Regions from separate parts of the Cytobacillus sp. FSL R5-0377 genome, predicted to be linked through region 3. Evidence: predicted binding sites of a transcription regulator. Region 3 holds the regulator's gene; each other region holds the start of a gene.
What was found. Region 3 encodes Rex, which represses fermentation and respiration genes when NADH is low (regulators of the CRP and FNR family bind a similar motif). Its sites were predicted from a motif close to TTGTGAAATATTTCACAA; they were not measured.
Positions count from the first base shown of each region.

Region 1: a site for Rex is predicted at 3,806-3,823, ahead of NSQ49_RS13910 (AtpZ/AtpI family protein). Genes of this name have one in related genera too.
Region 2: a site for Rex is predicted at 4,898-4,915, ahead of NSQ49_RS20385 (cytochrome c oxidase subunit 2A). Genes of this name have one in related genera too.

Region 1 covers NZ_JBBORA010000001.1:2,693,429-2,699,964, forward strand. Annotated here, with positions in the region: gene NSQ49_RS13900 (serine hydrolase) at 65-1,354, shown strand; gene NSQ49_RS13905 (S8 family serine peptidase) at 1,432-3,696, shown strand; gene NSQ49_RS13910 (AtpZ/AtpI family protein) at 3,994-4,215, shown strand; gene NSQ49_RS13915 (ATP synthase subunit I) at 4,221-4,595, shown strand; gene atpB (F0F1 ATP synthase subunit A) at 4,617-5,330, shown strand; gene atpE (F0F1 ATP synthase subunit C) at 5,406-5,618, shown strand; gene NSQ49_RS13930 (F0F1 ATP synthase subunit B) at 5,768-6,289, shown strand; gene NSQ49_RS13935 (F0F1 ATP synthase subunit delta) at 6,286-6,536, shown strand, end outside.
Region 2 covers NZ_JBBORA010000001.1:3,994,359-4,000,894, reverse strand. Annotated here, with positions in the region: gene NSQ49_RS20410 (dynamin family protein) at 1-6, opposite strand, end outside; gene NSQ49_RS20405 (isoprenylcysteine carboxyl methyltransferase family protein) at 410-973, opposite strand; gene NSQ49_RS20400 (type III polyketide synthase) at 978-2,060, opposite strand; gene NSQ49_RS20395 (nucleobase:cation symporter-2 family protein) at 2,541-3,851, opposite strand; gene NSQ49_RS20390 (xanthine phosphoribosyltransferase) at 3,848-4,450, opposite strand; purine riboswitch at 4,605-4,706, opposite strand; gene NSQ49_RS20385 (cytochrome c oxidase subunit 2A) at 5,066-5,215, shown strand; gene NSQ49_RS20380 (cytochrome c oxidase subunit II) at 5,237-5,713, shown strand; gene NSQ49_RS20375 (b(o/a)3-type cytochrome-c oxidase subunit 1) at 5,713-6,536, shown strand, end outside.
Region 3 covers NZ_JBBORA010000001.1:2,181,353-2,187,888, reverse strand. Annotated here, with positions in the region: gene tsaD (tRNA (adenosine(37)-N6)-threonylcarbamoyltransferase complex transferase subunit TsaD) at 1-653, shown strand, start outside; gene NSQ49_RS11180 (ABC-F family ATP-binding cassette domain-containing protein) at 878-2,803, opposite strand; gene moaC (cyclic pyranopterin monophosphate synthase MoaC) at 2,997-3,479, shown strand; gene NSQ49_RS11170 (redox-sensing transcriptional repressor Rex) at 3,507-4,151, shown strand; gene NSQ49_RS11165 (YdiK family protein) at 4,173-4,364, opposite strand; gene NSQ49_RS11160 (CPBP family intramembrane glutamic endopeptidase) at 4,405-5,130, opposite strand; gene groES (co-chaperone GroES) at 5,423-5,707, shown strand; gene groL (chaperonin GroEL) at 5,766-6,536, shown strand, end outside.

The DNA of each region.
Region 1 (6,536 bases), 510 kb from region 3:
AAGATAGATACTATTAATTATACAGAATATTGTATATTGGTATATCTGTAAAGGAGATGAAGATTTGAAAAGGTTAAGGTTATTGTTAATTGTCCTTGCATTAGTCTTAAGTTCTGCAGCTTTTTCCGGAAATATGGTAAATGCCAAAGAACGGTCCGGCCAGAAATTGAGTCATAGCCACCCGAAAAAGGCTGGCTTTGATCCTGAGCAATTGAAGGGTATTGATAAAGCCATTACGGAGGCTATTGCTGATGGTGTTACACCGGGTGCGGTAGTTCTTGTAGCCAAGGATGGAAAGATTGTCAAAGAGGAAGCGTATGGAAATGCACAAAAGTATGATATGGGGGAAACGCTTAAAAACCCTAGAAAAATGAAAAAGAAAACAATGTTTGATCTTGCTTCCGTTACGAAGGTAATGGGAACAACCCAAGGTATAATGAAACTTGTTAGTGAGGGTGAACTCTCAGTCAATGACAGGGTATCTGACTTTATTCCTGAGTTTGCTCAGTATGGAAAAGAAGATATTACTGTAGCTGACCTGCTGACACATACCTCTGGTTTAACTCCCTGGAAGCCGACATACCTTTACGCTGATAATTCGGAAGAGGTTCTGAATTATATAAATCAGCTGCCACTTGAATATCCGACTGGCACGGACAGGAGATATAGTGATTTTAGCTTTATGATGCTGGGTTTTTTAATTGAAGAGGTCAGCGGGCAAAAATTGGATAAGTACTTAGAAGAAAATATTTATAAACCTTTAAAAATGAATGATACGATGTTTACTCCACCGGAACATTTCAAGAAAAAAATTGCGGCTACCTCCTGGGGAAATCCTTATGAGTATAAAATGATTGATGATCCTAATTTCGGTTACTATGTTGAAGAAAGCCCGGATATGTTTAAATACTGGAGGAATTACACCCTAGTTGGAGAAGTTAATGATGGAAATAGCTTCTATGGCAATAAAGGTATTGCTGGCCATGCCGGTTTATTTTCGACAGCAAGGGACCTTGCTGTATTGGGCCAGACCATGTTAAATGGCGGAACATATGGAAAAGCAAACATGTATGATAAAGAAGTGATTGATCTCTTTACCTCTCCTCAGCGCTTTGGCCAGGGATATGGCTGGGAGCTGGACAAAAGCTGGTACATGGGAGATCACTATTCTGACAAAGCCTTTGGCCATACTGGTTTTACTGGAACACAGATTATTATAGACCCAGAGGAAAACCTTCAGATTATCCTGCTGACGAACAAACAAAACAATGGTCCTTTATCAAGCGGATCTTACAGGAGTACAGGTGCTCTTTCTAAACAAGTTGCTAATATTGTCTATGAATCCCTGAACTAGCCTTAATTTTATATTGATTTACGCATACAAGGCATCAATACAGCCCACCCTAAAACAAAAAGAGGGTGGGTTTTTATATGAAAAAATTGTTTCTGCTTCTAACCGTCATGTCATTATTCTTCAGTCAAACTCCTGTTTCGGCCCGGACACTTTCACACCCTCCTATACCGGAAGAGTCACCTGATATAGAAAAAGTGGCAATCGTTGTATTAAGTGACGCAAAGAAGGAACAGGAAATAAAACAAATGATCGAACAAAATCCTGAGCTGCAAATCAGGCATACATTCAATCAGGCTTTAAACGGCTTTTCGGTTAAAGGAAAATCATCTGCTTTGCAAAGTCTGCAAAAGCTAGAGTCAGTCACTTCTGTTTCACCGGTTAATACGTACCATGTTCATTCCAATGACAATATCAAGCTGATTGGCGGCCTCAATGCCAGAGGCTATTATGATGAAAATAATCAGCGTCTCACAGGCAAGGGTGTGAAAGTCGGCGTGATTGACACCGGCATTGATTACAACCATTCTGACTTGAGAAGAAGCTACGGCGGCGGGCGCGATCTGGTGGATAATGATAAGGATCCGATGGAAACAAAGGCTGCCGGGGGACAAGGCACGCTGCACGGCACTCACGTCGCGGGTATTATTGCGGCAAATGGCAGGATTCAGGGCGTTGCACCGGAAGCAACTATTATCGCTTACAGGGCTCTCGGACCAGGCGGAAGCGGAACAACAGAACAAGTAATAGCAGCCATCGAACAGGCTATTAAGGATAAAGTGGATGTGTTAAACCTTTCATTGGGAAACAACGTAAACGGGCCAGACCTTCCGATAAGCATGGCTCTGAATAAAGCGGTTGAAAAAGGAATAACGGCTGTCACTTCATCAGGAAATTCGGGGCCAAATATTTGGACAGTGGGATCTCCAGGAACGGCGTCGAAAGCAATTTCTGTCGGAGCCTCTACACCAACAATCAAGGTGCCGATATTGAGTATAAATGGACGCGAAATCCGCCTTGATTTGCTGCAGGGTTCAAGGGAGTGGGAATTTGATCGCTCATATGAAATTGTCGATGGAGGACTCGGGCATACGGTTGAATTGAAGAATGCGGAAGGAAAAATCGTACTGGTGGAAAGAGGGGAAATGACGTTTACGGATAAAGCTGTCCATGCGATGGAAGCAGGCGCAGAGGGAATTATTATTTATAATAACACAAAAGGCAGATTCTTCGGCAATCTGGACAGCGAGGTTCCTATTCCGGCAGCGGCGCTTTCAAAGGAAGAAGGCGAGAGGATCAAGAAGCTTTTAAAAGAAAAGGGAAGGCTCCTTGCCCGGACTAATATAATAGAAGAAAGGGACATCCTGGCCGACTTCAGCTCCCGCGGACCTGTTACATCCACATGGGAAATTAAACCGGATGTTGTGGCGCCGGGGGTCGCCATAAATAGCACGATTCCCGGCGGCTACCTGCCGCTTCAGGGGACAAGTATGGCCGCTCCGCATGTGGCTGGTGCCTGTGCCATCCTGAAACAGGCACATCCCGAATGGGGACCGGAACAGATTAAGGCAGCACTCATGAATACCGCTAAGCTAATAAGGAACTCGGAAGGACGGACATATAGAACCTATGAGCAGGGGGCCGGCAGGATACAGCTTGATCAGGCGCTGAAGGCAGAAACGCTTGTATTACCGGCTTCCATGCAATTCGGCAAATTTCAGATCGCAGACAGGCTGCATGACCACAGCAGTTTTATAACGGTTGAAAATATAAGTGGAAAAACGCAGTCTTATTCCTTTTCCGTACCTTATAAGGAGCAGGGCATCAATTGGGAAATGCCAATGACCTTCCGATTGAATCCGGGTGAAAAGAAAAAGGTCGAAATCAAAATGTCTGCAGATCCGACCCTTTTAAAGAATAAGATCCATGACGGGTACCTACTATTGAAAGCAGGTTCTGAAAGTATCCATGTTCCATACCTGTATGTACTTGAGGAGCCTGATTACCCAAGGGTGATGGGATTCGGAATTGGCAAAGGGGATAAACCGGGAACGTATCGGTATGAAGTATATCTGCCTGGCGGTGCGGAGGAGTTCGGAATTGCGATGTTTGATTCGGAAAGCCTTCGGTTCATGGGATTTCTGGATTGGAAAAGAAATGCCGGCAAGGGACAGCTGCTGCAGGAAATCCCTGCAGAAAAGCTGCCAGGGCCGGGTCTTTACCTGGCGAAGGTGTTTGCTAAAAAGGCTGGCCGGGAAGATTGGCTTGAAACTTATATATTTGTGAGGCCGGATGGCCAGCTGGGGGATCCGGTGCCTTCAGAAGCAGAGGAGATCAAAAAGTAAGCGAAAAAAGGTTTTCAGGAGCGATGCAGATTCTCGCTCCTTTTTCAATATAAAAGCGGAAAATTAAATGTGATAAATATGTGAACATACCATATTTTTACCTTTTTGTTTGTGAACTTTTTCACTCCAAACGCATTGACATTGACAAAGCCCTATTGTATGCTTACAAAGGGTAAAAGATGATAGGGTTTTCAAAATATTTTTGCAGACATATTTCCCACTTCTGCATGATGTTTAACTGATTTTTTACGGCCTCAAAACCCTCTTACCATTCTCTTTAAGGGAGGATGCGTTTTAATGCGTCAAAAAGACCGCAACCCATTTAAGGCGATGGCCTTAATGTCCGCCATTCTTTCCCAGTTAGTAGGTTCCACGCTCATTGGCATTTTCGCCGGAAGATGGCTTGACAGCAAGGCAGGAACTGAGCCTTTATTCCTATTAATCGGCTTGTTCATTGGGCTGGGCGCCGGGATTTACGCCATGCTTCGCCTAATCCAACATTTTTTCACAGGAGAATGAACATCATGCCGGAAATCAAAGCAACTTTTCAAAGACAGCGAAAATACATATTCCTTTTGTTGTCTGTATATGTTCTCGGCTGGGGTTTTACACCTTATCAATCTATTTTTCTGGGCTTGATCTTCGGGACATGCTTAAGTCTGTTCAATTTGTGGCTGATTTCACGAAAGGCGCTGCAATTTGGAGAGGCAGTCGAGAGAGGCGAGAAGGTGCGTTCACTTGGAACGGTATCCAGGATGGCTACAGCAGTATTTGCTGTTATGATCGCTCTGGAATATCCTGAAAAGCTGCATCTGATCAGTGTGGTATTTGGATTAATGACATCCTATATTGTCATTATGATAGATTATTTTCTTCAATCTTTTCAATTACGTAAATAGCGGGAAGAGAGGTGAACACTATTGCATCATGAAGCTCCTATAAAAGAATTTTTAGGATTGAATTTTAACTTATCAAACATACTGATGATTACAGTGGCCAGTGCTATTGTCTTCATTATTGCTCTGCTTTCAACCCGTCGATTGGCCATGAAACCAACGGGGATGCAAAACTTCTTCGAATGGGTTATGGATTTTGTTAAGAATATCATTAACAGTACGATGGACTGGAAGACAGGCGGAAGATTCCATATCCTTGGATTAACCCTGATCATGTATATCTTTGTATCAAACATGCTCGGACTTCCGTTCGCGATCACTTATGATCACACTTTATGGTGGAAATCGCCAACAGCCGATCCTGTTATCACCTTAACATTAGCGGCAATGGTAGTCGGGCTTTCGCATTACTATGGCGTAAAGCTTAAAGGAGTAGGAGAATATGGCCGGGATTTTATCAGGCCAATGCCTTTCTTGTTCCCATTGAAAATCATTGAAGAGTTTGCAAATACTCTGACACTGGGACTTCGTCTCTACGGTAACATTTACGCCGGTGAGATCCTGCTGACATTGCTTGTCGGAGGTCTTGCACATGCCGGTGTAGGCGGAATGCTTGCCGCAGTTATACCAACACTTGTTTGGCAGGGATTCTCAATCTTTGTCGGATCTATCCAGGCATTCATTTTCTGTATGTTAACAATGGTTTATATGGCACACAAAGTGAGCCAGGACCATTAATATATACCTGTTCATTCTATGGACAAAACATTTTAAACAAATAAATTTTCATACAATTTAAGGAGGAACTCAATAATGGGTCTTTTAGCAGCAGCAATTGCAATCGGTTTAGCAGCACTAGGTGCCGGTATCGGTAACGGTCTTATCGTATCAAAAACAGTTGAAGGTATGGCTCGCCAGCCAGAAGCTCGCGGTATGCTTCAAACTACAATGTTCATCGGGGTTGCACTAGTTGAGGCCGTTCCGATCATTGGCGTTGTTATCGCGTTCATGGTTATCGGCGGTTAATTAATACTGTACCAATCGTTCAAAAATGGCGAAGATCATTCCATGAACCTTCGCCATTCCTTTATGTTTTTTTACCGTAAACTAATTCGGAATCATGCATATGACTCCGTTTCATAAGTGGAACAACTCTTGAAGGGAGTGAATCGAGGGTGTTAACAAACAGTCTAGTATTAGGCGCTGCAGGCGGCGGTTTTAACGGCGGGGACATTTTGTACCAGCTGGTTATGTTCATTATCTTGTTGGCATTGCTGAAAAAATTCGCGTGGGGTCCTTTAATGGGCATTATGCAGCAGCGTGAAGAACACATTGCCAGTGAAATTCAAGCGGCTGAAGAAAGCCGTACAGAAGCAAAGAAGCTATTAGAAGAGCAAAGAAATCTTTTAAAAGAAGCACGTACTGAAGCACAGGGCCTTATCGAAAATGCGAAGAAACAAGGCGATGTGCAGCGTGAGGAGATCGTTGCGGCTGCCCGCACAGAGTCTGAACGCATTAAGGAATCTGCTAAGCTTGAAATCGAGCAGCAGAAAGAACAAGCGGTTGCCGCTATCCGCGAGCAGGTCGCTTCATTGTCTGTCCTAATTGCTTCCAAGGTTATCGAGAAGGAACTAAGTGCAGCTGATCAGGAAAAGCTGATCAATGAATACATTCAAGAGGCAGGAGAAAAGCGATGACGGGCTCCACAGTAGCAAAGCGCTACGCGTTGGCTCTTTTCCAGCTTGCGAATGAACACCAGCTTCTTGACCAAATGGAAGAAGAGCTTCGTGCAGTGAAAGAAGTAGTAAACCATAACTCAGATTTAAAGTCTGTTTTGAAATCTCCAAAGCTTTCAATTGAGAAGAAAAAAGAGATTTTAAAAGAAGCATTTGCATCTGTGAACACGTTTGTACTAAACACGTTAATGATATTAATTGAACGCCA
Region 2 (6,536 bases), 1.8 Mb from region 3:
AGCCATTTCCATTAATCCCCTTGTAACTTTAATTTACTTCCTATTCTATATGATTTTCGATTATTTTCCTATATAGGACGGTTATTCTTTGATTTTTCTAATATTTCTCAGCTGAACTCAATTTATGATTTTATCCTATGTTCATTTGCTTGTATTTTCTCCAATCGAAAAAACAAAAACCAGGCGTCTGCCTGGTTCCAAAAGAATACTATTATCTTGTATGTGGTTTAGCAACGTTATTTAATACATGTTTCATAACAAGTGAATAGGCAGCGATTGTGCCAGCAACAAATAGAATTGTCATATGTAGCAACACCTTCCTGTTGGGAATGATATTGAGAATAATTTTCAAATTCAATTAAAAGTTTATCACGAACGATAATCATTTTCAATAGGGGTTTTTAAATTATCAAACTTTTTTAATATCTCTATTTAAGCAAGACCTTAACCGCAAAAATGTTTCTTCGTATTCTGTCAATTCCTTCAGTGCTTTTTCTTCGGCTGGTATTCTGACCGACAAAACCGCTATATTTAGCAGAGTAAATACAGCAGCTGTTATATAAGCCTGAAACATTAAAGGAATCACAAGAAATTCCGCAGCTACAATGGCGTAGTTCGGATGCTTTATAAACCGGTATGGCCCTCTTCTGACTACTTCAGCTCCCGGAAGGACAATGATTTTTGTATTCCAATATCTCCCTAAAGAATGAAGTGCCCATATCCTCACCGTCTGGGTAAGGAAGAACAGAGTCAGCAGTATGGGCCAAAATGGCGACAGATTTTTTTTAAAGATGATAACTTCCAGCAGATAGCAGACAAAAAAGGACGCATGAACCGCAACAATCCACCGATAATGCCTCTGGCCAAATTCCAGTGCGCCCATGCCTTTCATCCACTTTTCATTACGGCGGGCTAAAGCAAGCTCTGCCCCCCTCTGCAACATGATAATACTAATTAAAATTATGAACAGCATATATTCACCCCCATTCCAGCAGCAGCAATTCCGAGCTGAACCCCGGTCCGAGTGCAGTTGCAAGCCCGGTATCTCCCTGACTGCCGATCTCCATAAACCTTTTGAGTACGTATAGGATTGTTGCAGATGACATATTGCCGAACTCCTTTAATACATCAAGTGAAGTTTCTGTCATACCAGGATTGATTTGCAGCGCTTTCTGATAAGCATCAATCACTTTTTTACCTCCCGGATGGGCAACAAAATGGTTTATCTCTTCCATCTCCATCTCTTTGCTTCTTAGAAATTCAGTTACATTAGGCTTCAGCCATCCCTGTATTATGGATGGTATATCCTTTGAGAAAACCACATATAAACCGTCATTCTTCACTTCCCAACCCATTACATCCAGAGAATTTCGCATGGTTGTCGATTGGGTTCCCACAATTCTCGGAATGGATGACAGCTTTTGAAAATCTCTAAGCACCTCATCTCCAGTTATAAGTGCACATGCAGCACCGTCAGCAAAAAGAGACGTCCCGATAAGATTGCTCTTTGACCGGTCATTGCGCTGAAAGGTCAAACTGCATAATTCGATCGTTAACACCAGTACCTTTGCTTTCGGGAAAGCCAGGCAGTATTCATAGGCTCTTGAAAGGCCTGATGCGCCGCCGGCACAACCCAGTCCCCATATAGGAATTCGTTTCGCATGTTCAGAAAATGGAAGCTCATTCATAATTCTTGCTTCAATGCTCGGAGTGGCAATTCCTGAACTTGATATAGTAAAAATTGCATCAATTTCATCGTATGGAAGACTCCTGTTCAGGAATATGCTGTTTTCCAGACAAGACTTTACAGCCTTTGTTCCCAGTACAATAGCCTGTTCAATATATGCATTGTTTCGCTCTTCAAATGTTTTATCTGTTTTGAACCATTCCAGATCCTTTACAAAGTGCCGCTTCTCAATTTGGCCGTTCTGGAAAGCTTTTAATAGACGTTCAATATCCTTAAAAGAATCGGAAAATAAATCCCTGGCAAAATCCATAACCTGATCCTGTGTCAGTACATGTTCAGGTATTGCTTCTGCAACAGATACAATTGCTGGCATACGTGACTCTCCTTCATTTGCTTTCTGTTAATTTTTCCAAATAAAAGCAATTTATGTTTCAAGAACAAAAAAAAGCTCCCTCCAATAGGAGGAAGCAATGTGTTTTGAAGGAGTTGTTGTGCATCTTAATTATAAATGAATAACAAAGTGAATAGCATTACTAAATCTTTTCCAATTATCGTTTTCGTGCTGCGTCCACCATGGAGCGCTGCCGGCGATTGAGCCAGTTATTCTGATGCATTTAATCCATTATTATTTTTATGATGCTTTTGAACTTCTATATATATTCTTTTCGTAACAAGGATACCGCAAGCAGAACAAACCTCTTCTTTATTATATAAAAGCCGGCAATTATCACAATAATATTTCTCCACCACATTCCACTCTCTTTCGTGCGAGAAACAACCGCTTCGAAAATGTAAAATACCGATAGATTATTATATTGTTTTCCAAAATTATTGTGATTGCCGCAAAACAGAATTATGAAGCCTTTTGCTCTGCAAAAGATGCATGTTGAACTGCTTTTTTTCCCTTAACAACATTGAATACGATATTTAATAGAATAGCTGTCACACTCCCTGCCACGATCCCGTTATCTGTCAGTATACGCACACTTGAAGGCATCTGCGCGAATAATTCAGGAACAGCTGTTACTCCAAGCCCCATCCCGACAGAGCAGGCAATGATCAATAAATTTTCCTGCGAGGAGAACTCCACTTTGCTGAGCATTTTTATTCCATAAGCTACTACCATACCGAACATAGCCACCATTGCGCCTCCTAATACCGGTGTTGGAATTATCGTCGTCAATGCACCGATTTTCGGAACCAGCCCAAGCAGTACAAGAAAAGCTCCTGCTGTATAGATGACATTCTTTGTTTTTACGCCTGACAGCTGAAGAAGTCCTACGTTTTGAGAATAGGTTGTATATGGAAAAGCATTAAAGACAGCACCAAGGATAATAGCAAGCCCTTCGGCACGATACCCATTTGACAAATCTTTTTCTTCCAGTTTTTCTTCACAAATATCTCCCAGGGCAAAATATACGCCCGTAGATTCTACTAAACTGACCATTGCTACTAGAATCATTGTCAGGATGGCTGTCACCTCAAATGTCGGCATGCCGAAATAAAAAGGTGATGGCATATGAAACCAGGAAGCTTCTCCAACTGCTGAGAAATCTACCATTCCCATAAAAAACGCTGTAATAGTGCCGGCCGCCAGACCAAGCAAAATGGCAATGGCACGAATAAAGCCTTTGAAGAATCGGAAAAGAATAATGATGAACAGCAAGGTTCCGAAAGCCAATGAGATGTTTGTCATGGAACCAAAGTCAGGGCTTCCCTGTCCTCCAGCCATGTTGTTCATTGCAACAGGAATTAGCGTAATTCCAATAATGGTAACGACCGACCCTGTTACCACTGGAGGAAAAAATTTCACCAGTTTTCCAAAATATTTTGAAACAGCTACAACAAAAATGCCGGAAACCAGTATTGAACCATAGATTGCCGGTATTCCATACTGACCGCCAATCGCAATCATTGGTCCTACAGCCGTAAATGTGCAGCCAAGAACAACTGGAAGACCAATCCCAAAAAATCTGCTGCGCCATACTTGAAGAAGCGTTGCAATACCGCACATAAAAATATCAATTGAAACAAGATAGGTAAGCTGCTCCCCTGTTAATCCCAGTGCTCCTCCTACAATCAATGGCACAATTACTGCGCCTGCATACATAGCAAGGACATGCTGAATTCCAAGGGAAGCAATTTTAACCGGATTCTGATTCATCGCATTGATTCCTCCATTTTCTTCGCTGATTTTTCAAAGCTGATTATTCCGCCTTCAAGTGACTCAATAATTGCCAGGGAATCAACCCGGAATCCCTTTTCCCTCAGCAGCTTTCCGCCATTTTGAAAGCCTTTTTCGATAACGATGCCAATCCCTGCAATCGATGATCCCGCTTTTTCAGCTATTTCTGCAAGACCTAATGCCGCCTGTCCATTCGCTAGAAAATCATCGATTATAAGAACATTATCTTCTTCTGAGAGATATTTCTTTGAAACAGAGATTTCACTTGTTTCTTCCTTAGTGAAAGAATAGACTGGGGCTGTAATCAGGTCATTTACCAGTGTAAGAGATTTTCTTTTCCTCGCAAATACTACTGGGACATTTAACTCGAGCCCCGCCATTACAGCTGGCGCAATCCCCGAAGATTCGATAGTCAATATTTTTGTAATCCCGCTTCTTGAGTATCTATCTGCAAATTCTTTGCCGACTTCAAACATAAGCTGTGGATCTATCTGGTGGTTCAGAAAAGAATCCACCTTTAAAACTGTCGGCGATAAAACGATCCCTTCGCGCTTTATTTTTTCAATAAGCATATCCATTTTGCATCCTCCTCTATGATAGATAGCCTTCAATTACTCATTTCAGCCAAATAAAAAGCCTGAAGCCCATCGCATTCACAACATAAAAATGAGTGAAGCAATGGCCTTCAGGCTAATGATTTAAGCTGCAGGCAAACAAGGATGGCATATAGCGTCCTGTACATTGCTCACTCATAGTCGGATTATTTACGGTACCCCGGTAGAAACTTGCGAGCCATATCCTCGCGATTATATGAGTGAATGTTATTAATTTATTAACATTATAACACCATCTACTAATACTTCAATCAAAAATTTACCCAAATACGAACTAAACAAGATATTACCAAAAATAACGTTCGTTAATCAGATAATTCACCCTTTTCTTTACATTCATTAAGAATAATTCACTGTCCTTTTTAAGCTCAATTAAACCTTCACATTTTTTTCACAAATTACAGATGTGTTTTGTGATTTAAATCACTTAAATATCAATTTTTCACCATTATCATAGTGTTTAAGTTACGAATGAACAATTTGTGAACTCACTAAAATCATCTAGAATCTCCCTAAATGTTTTGTATTATGAAAGTGTAATCATTTACTTTTTCCAATTTTCGAAAGGAGTGAAGGAAAATGGCGAAAACGGAACTCAGCCGCAAAACAAAAACTGAAATAGAGGATCGCTCCTCCTTAAAGGGAACGTTAGCTTCCGTTTTCTTATTAGGATTCTTCCTTGTAATGACATGGGTAGGCGTTTATTTATTATTTATCAGCCGCTTTTAAAGTTAGAAAGGGGAAAAAGCCATGCATATGCATAAGTTTGAAAAGGCCTGGCTCATTTTTGGAATCGGATCGCTGCTTGTTTTTCTAACAGTTCTGGGAGTGAGCGCATTTTACCTGGGTAATCAGCCCCCGAGCTGTTTGGCTACCATTGATCCTGAAAAAGTCGATTCTACCGTTCCATTTAATGAGCCTGGATTGAAAAAGGCAGAAGGAAAAGATTGGGATTACGAATTGGTATACGTAGCATCTGCTTTTTCCTATAGCCCAGCCGAAGTGGAGGTTCCATATGGCGCTAAAGTGAAAATTATCGCTACAACCAAAGACGTCGTCCACGGTTTTGAAGTTGCGGGATCAAACATCAACATGATGCTTGAACCAGGCTATATCAGTGAACATGTTACAACCTTTGATAAAAAAGGCGAATACCTGATTGTATGTAATGAATACTGCGGTGTTGGTCACCACATGATGTCTTCTAAAATTAAGGTGGTGGAATAATGTTTAATCCTTCAGCAAAATTAAAAGTTGACCCACGTGACGGAAAATTGGCAATGGCCCACTTTTTCGTTGCCTTTACTGCCTTAGCAATAGGCGGCTTAGCCGGTTTATTGCAGACTTTGGTCCGCTCCGGTAAATTCGAGCTTCCTGCAGGCATCGGATATTACCAGATTCTCACGGTTCATGGTGTTGTCCTCGGACTTGTACTTACTACCTTTTTTATAATGGGATTCCAGATCGCTGCAACAAGCAAAACATCAGGGGCCTTTACGAAAAAACAGCGTATTGCCGGCTGGACCGGTTTCTGGCTGATGACGGCGGGAACTGTTCTTGCAGCTGTTATGATCCTGCTGAATGAAGCAACAGTTCTATATACTTTCTATGCTCCTCTTCAAGCACATGCTTTGTATTATATCGGATTAACACTTGTTATAGTGGGAAGCTGGATTGACGGGGCATCAATCATTATGAAGTATGCAGAATGGCGGAGGAAAAATCCCGGTAAACCAAGTCCATTATTAACCTTCATGTCGCTGGTCAACACAATGATGTGGATTGTAGCGACAATCGGTGTAGCAGCTACAGTTCTTTTCCAGCTGCTTCCTTGGTCATTGGGATTTGTTGAAACGGTAAATATTGGAGTCAGCCGAACTCTATTCTGGTATTTCGGACATCCGCTTGTATACTTCTGGCTATTGCCGGCTTATATGGCCTGGTATGTTGTAATTCCAAAAGTCATCGGCGGAAAGGTTTTCTCTGACTCATTAGCACGTTTGTCTTTTATATTATTCCTGCTGTTCTCCATCCCTGTCGGATTTCACCA
Region 3 (6,536 bases):
TGGAAGAAATGGAATTTCCGTTACTTTCACTGGTAGTCTCTGGTGGACATACTGAACTCGTCTATATGAAAGAGCATGGACATTTTGAAGTGATTGGCGAGACAAGGGATGATGCTGCAGGAGAGGCATATGATAAAGTTGCCCGGACCTTAAATTTGCCTTATCCGGGCGGTCCTCACATTGACAGACTCGCCCATGAAGGAAATCCGGCTATTCAGCTGCCGAGAGCCTGGCTGGAAGAAGGTTCATATGATTTTAGCTTCAGCGGATTAAAATCTGCCGTTATCAACACTGTTCACAATGCTGAACAAAGGGGCGAGACGATCGTTCCTGAAGATCTTGCGGCGAGCTTCCAGGATAGTGTCATTGATGTCCTGGTTACAAAAACAGAAAGAGCAGTGGAAGAATATAAGGTAAAGCAGCTGCTTCTTGCAGGCGGAGTGGCAGCGAATAAAGGACTTAGGGCTTCTTTAGAAAAGAAATTTGGAAACAGATCCGACATAAAGCTAATTATTCCTCCATTAACTTTATGCACAGATAATGCAGCGATGATTGCTGCTGCAGGAAGTGTTTTGTTTGAAAAAGGACAATTTGCCGGTCTTGATTTAAATGCCAATCCCGGTTTGGACATTACTATCCACAATGATAAATAATTAGGAAAAAGTCCCCGACAGCATTGGGGGCTTTTTTTGTGGATAAAGTCAATTATTTCAGAATTTTATGTTGATAATGTGGATAAAATCAGCTTTAGCTGTGGATAATGTGGAAAAGTCTGTGGAGAGTACATATAACTGCATTTTTCTTGTGATTATCTCTGTGGATAATAAAAAAGACTGGCAGTGACTATTCTACCAGTCTAAAAGTTATGAATATTCCTTTAATCCTCTTCAGCTAAAAGCGTCCATTCTTCCATCAATTCTTCCAGCTTTGCTTTTGCTTCATCCGTTTCATTCGTTATTTCCATTACTTTTTCATGGTCCTGATAAACAGCCGGATCACAGAGCAGCTGATCATTAGTATCTATTGCTGTCTCTAATGCTTCAATTTCCACTTCAATTTCTTCCATTCTTCTTTTTCGCTGGCGTTCTAGCTTTTTGGCTTCTTTATCCAGCTGGTAGTTCTTTTTTTCCTGCTTTACAGGCTGTGAAACAGTGGATATATCCTGCTCATTGAGTGCAAGCAATTCCTTTTGTTCCTGCTTTTTTTCTACATAATAATCATAATCACCAAGATATTCTGCTGCACCGTTTCCAGAAAGCTCAACTACCTTAGTTGTAATTCTGTTGATAAAATATCGGTCATGAGATACAAAGAGAATAGTTCCTGGATAATCGATCAATGCATTTTCAAGGATTTCCTTGCTGTCCAGATCCAAATGGTTTGTAGGCTCGTCAAGAATCAGGAAATTGGCTTTCTGCATCATAAGCTTTGCAAGTGCAAGCCGGGCCTTTTCCCCGCCGCTCAGTGTTGAAACTGTTTTAAGAACATCATCGCCGGAGAAGAGAAAGTTCCCAAGTATGGTCCGGATTTCTTTTTCCGGTTTAAGAGGGTATTCATCCCATAATTCGTTCAGTACTCGTTTATTGCTTGTGAGCTCTGCCTGTTCCTGGTCATAGTAGCCAATGGTCACATTAGAGCCATATTGAATCTCCCCAGTAAAAGAAGGGATTTTCTTAATAATGGTTTTAAGCAATGTGGATTTGCCAATTCCATTTGGTCCTACAAGTGCAATACTATCGCCTCTTGCCAGCCGCATAGAAATATTCTCGCTCACTATTTCTTTGTACCCTATTGCTAAAGAATATATATTCAATACTTCATTGCCTGACTGCCGTTCGATATCAAACCCAAAGGAAGCTGATTTCTCGTCTCCCTGCGGCCTGTCCATCACGTCCATTCTGGCCAGCTGCTTTCTGCGGCTTTGTGCCCTTTTAGTAGTGGAGGCACGGGCAAGGTTTCGCTGAATAAAGTCTTGAAGCTTAGCGATTTCTTCCTGCTGTTTTTCGAATTGCTTCATTTCTTTTTCAAAATTAGCTGCTTTTTGATCCAAATAGGAACTGTAGTTTCCAGGGTACTTTCTTATTTGGTGGCGCGATATCTCGTAAACCTGGGAAACGACCTTATCAAGAAAGTAGCGGTCATGTGATACGATCAGAATGGCACCGCTGTAGCCCTGCAGGTATTGTTCGAGCCACGATAGTGTTTCTATATCAAGGTGGTTGGTAGGCTCATCCAGGATTAGTATATCAGGCTTTGTGAGCAGAAGTTTACCAAGGGCCAGCCTTGTTCGCTGACCGCCGCTCAAGGACGAAATTTTTGTATCATAGCCCATTGAGCTGAAGTTGAGTCCATGGAGAATGGAACGTATATCAGCTTCATATTGATAACCGCCATTTTCTTTGAAATCAACCTGGAGTTTGTCGTAATCTTTTAAAACTCGTTCATAGGCATCAGAATTACCAAGGACATCAGGATCCGCCATTTGCTCTTCAAGGCTGTGAAGCTGTTTTTCCTGCTTTTGCAGATGACTGAAAACAGTCAGCATTTCCTCCCATATGGATAAATCTGATTCCAGGCCGGTATTTTGGGCAAGATAGCCAATGGTTACTTCCTTTGGCTTTATGATCTCTCCGGAATCATACGTCATTTGTCCGGCAATTATTTTTAAAAGGGTAGATTTTCCTGCACCATTGCGTCCTACAAGGGCAATACGGTCCCTGGTTTGTACTTCAAGCTTTATATTCGTTAAAATGGGATCAGCTCCAAAACTTTTTGCCAGCTGATTGACTTGTAATAGTATCATGTTCTTTCACCTCTGGTATAGAGTAAGTGTAACTCATTCATATATTGTTCGGCAATAAAGGAGACAGGACTATAAGCCCGGATGAAGGTCATTAAAACAGAAGAAAAGGTAAATAAATATGTGAAGAACCTTACAATGCACATACAAAGAATCCGAAAAATAGTGTATGATTTTGAAGAGAGGTGTTTTTTTAATGGCGGATTTTACTCATTTTAATCAAGAAGGCAGGGCAAAAATGGTGGATGTCAGCGATAAGCCTGAGACCGCAAGGACAGCCATTGCTCAGTCAAGTATTTCGGTGAATCAGGAGATTTACGAAAAGATCACATCAAACTCCATGAAAAAAGGGGATGTTCTTGCTGTTGCACAAACGGCAGGCATTATGGCAAGCAAGAAAACATGGGACATTATTCCGATGTGCCATCCGCTGCCTCTTAAGGGTGTCGATATTTCATTTTCATGGAAAGCAGAAGAGGATGAGTATGTCCTTATCATTACGGCTTCTGTTAAAACAAAAGGAAATACGGGTGTGGAAATGGAAGCGTTAACAGCTGCTTCAGTCTGTGCGCTGACCGTTTATGATATGTGTAAGGCTGTAGATAAAGGAATGGTAATTGGACCAACCTTTTTAATAGAGAAAACAGGCGGGAAAAACGGAGATTTTAAACGAAATTAATACATCATAAGAAATGGGGATGGACGAATGGCCAATGAACCAATTAAGATACCACAGGCAACAGCTAAACGGCTGCCATTATATTACCGCTTCCTAAAGAACCTTCATTCCTCCGGCAAACAGAGAGTCTCATCAGCAGAATTGAGTGAGGCGGTAAAAGTGGATTCTGCAACAATCCGCCGTGATTTTTCGTACTTCGGTGCGTTAGGGAAAAAAGGATATGGATATAATGTGAACTACCTCTTAGGCTTCTTTCGGAAGACTCTTGACCAGGACGAGCTGACTAAAGTCGCTTTGATCGGGGTAGGGAATTTAGGGACCGCTTTTCTAAACTACAATTTTCTTAAAAATAATAATACGAAAATAGAAGTAGCCTTTGATGTGGATGAGAGTAAGGTTGGCACGAAAATCGGTGATGTTCCGGTCCATCATATGGATGACCTTGAAGAAGTGATTGTGAAAAATAATATTCAGGTGGCAATTTTAACGGTGCCTGCACCGCCTGCCCAGACTATCACCGATCGGATGGTGAATGCGAAAATAAAAGGAATCCTTAACTTTACACCTGCGAGGCTCACTGTGCCGTCCTCGATTCGGATTCACCATATCGATCTGGCAGTGGAATTGCAGTCACTGGTTTATTTTCTTAAAAATTATCCTGAAGAAGTGTAAAAAAAATGAGCCTTATGCGGCTCATTTTTTCATTTTAAAATGCAGGCCAAGCATCCGCAGGCCGGTGCCAAAATCAAATGTAGCAATTAGGATTAAAAAATAAGTAAAGAATCCCCAGGTTTCTTCCCGCTGGGTATTCTGGATGGCTATAAAAGTGAAAAGGCATCCGAGAAGGATGTAAATAAAGCCTGAAAACAAAGGTGTGCTTCTCATGATAATCCCCCAGTAAGTTTAAAACTCCACAGCATTCTTTCTAGAAAAAGCTGATAAAGCTCTGCAAATTTTCCATTTCTTTTAACCACTTTTGTAAATTATCCTGATTCAGCTGAACAACCGCAACAAAGGTATTCATCGCCACATGGGCAAAAATCGGCACGATAATCCTCTTGGTCTTTACATATAAGAAGGCAAAGGTGAATCCCATTGCCGAGTATAGCAATACATGTTCAGGCTCAAAATGAGCAAGTGCAAAAATAACCGAGCTGATCAGGGCAGACAGGAAGAAGTTAAAGCGCTTATGGAGGGAACCGAAAATAATTTTCCTAAAGACGATCTCCTCAAGGATTGGCCCGATGACCGAGCTGATTAAAATGACAATTGGCGATGCTTCAATAATCCGGATAATCTGCTGCGTATTTTCAGAGCCCATTTCAATGCCAATCAGGTTTTCAATACTTGCAGCAGTAGCTTGAGCAATCAGGGCCAAAAATATGCCTCCTATTGCCCAGCCCGCTGAGCCTGCCACAGAAGAGGCATCCCGATCGAGTCCCCTTTTCATTTCTTTCCTTAGTAATAGAAGCGTAATGGTCAGCGTAATCGTGAAACTGATTACGAGCCAGTAGGCTACAGCAAGAATCTGCATATTCTCGGGGTTATGTCCCAGGGCATCGGCAGTTATTAATACGAGCGGAACACCAAACAAGCTTGAAAGCTGCATGGCAATATAGGCGATTAATATAATCCAATATTCCTTCTTCAAAGTGTTTTACTCCTTAATCTGAGTGTTGGTTGCAAGTCCTAAAGCCATTGTACTCTTTATAGGGAGGGTGTTTCAAATATCAGCATCAAAGGAGGAGAAGTACATGATTAAAATGAGGGCTGGTGAAGCATACTTAAGAGGTTGTCTATGAGGAAATTTTTTATAAAAAATTTAAGCTTCACCCTTGCAAATAGATATGAGATTCATTAATATAATAATTGTGTTAGCACTCATAAAGAGAGAGTGCTAATAAATAAAAATATTTACATATTATTTGAGGAGGTTGTTTCACTTGTTAAAGCCACTAGGTGATCGAATCATTATCGAGCTTGTTGAAACTGAAGAAAAAACTGCAAGCGGCATTGTACTGCCGGACACTGCTAAAGAAAAGCCTCAAGAAGGCAAAGTTGTAGCTGTGGGAACTGGCCGCGTTCTTGAAAACGGTGAGCGTGTTGCCCTTGAAGTTGCTGACGGCGACCGTATCATCTTCTCAAAATATGCCGGTACTGAAGTGAAGTACGAAGGCAAAGAATACTTAATTTTACGTGAAAATGACATTCTTGCTGTAATTGGCTAATCGCCGATTAGTTGCAGATTAAAAGATAAAGTGAAAATTTTTGAGGAGGTTTTTATCAATGGCTAAAGAGATTAAATTTAGTGAAGAAGCCCGCCGCGCGATGCTTCGCGGTGTAGATTCCCTTGCAAATGCGGTAAAAGTAACTCTTGGACCTAAAGGACGCAACGTGGTTCTTGAGAAGAAATTCGGTTCACCATTAATCACGAATGATGGGGTGACAATCGCAAAAGAAATCGAACTTGAAGATGCATTCGAAAACATGGGTGCGAAGCTTGTTGCTGAAGTAGCAAGCAAAACAAACGATGTTGCCGGTGACGGTACAACTACTGCAACTGTTCTTGCTCAGGCAATGATCCGTGAAGGCCTTAAGAACGTAACTGCAGGTGCTAACCCAATGGGCATCCGCAAAGGAATTGAAAAAGCGGTTTCTACTGCTGTTGAAGAATTAAAAGCTATTTCAAAACCGATCGAAAACAAAGAATCCATCGCACAGGTTGCTGCGATTTCCGCTGCTGACAATGAAGTTGGCCAGCTGATTGCTGAAGCTATGGAGCGTGTTGGCAACGACGGTGTTATCACTATCGAAGAATCTAAAGGATTCACAACTGAGCTTGATGTGGTAGAAGGTATGCAGTTCGACCGCGGATATGCTTCTCCATACATGGTTACAGATTCTGATAAGATGGAAGCGGTTCTTGAAAACCCTTATATCTTAATCACTGATAAGAAGATTACAAGCATCCAGGAAATCCTTCCTGTACTTGAGCAGGTTGTACAGCAAGGCAAGCCATTATTGCTAGTAGCTGAAGATGTTGAAGGTGAAGCACTT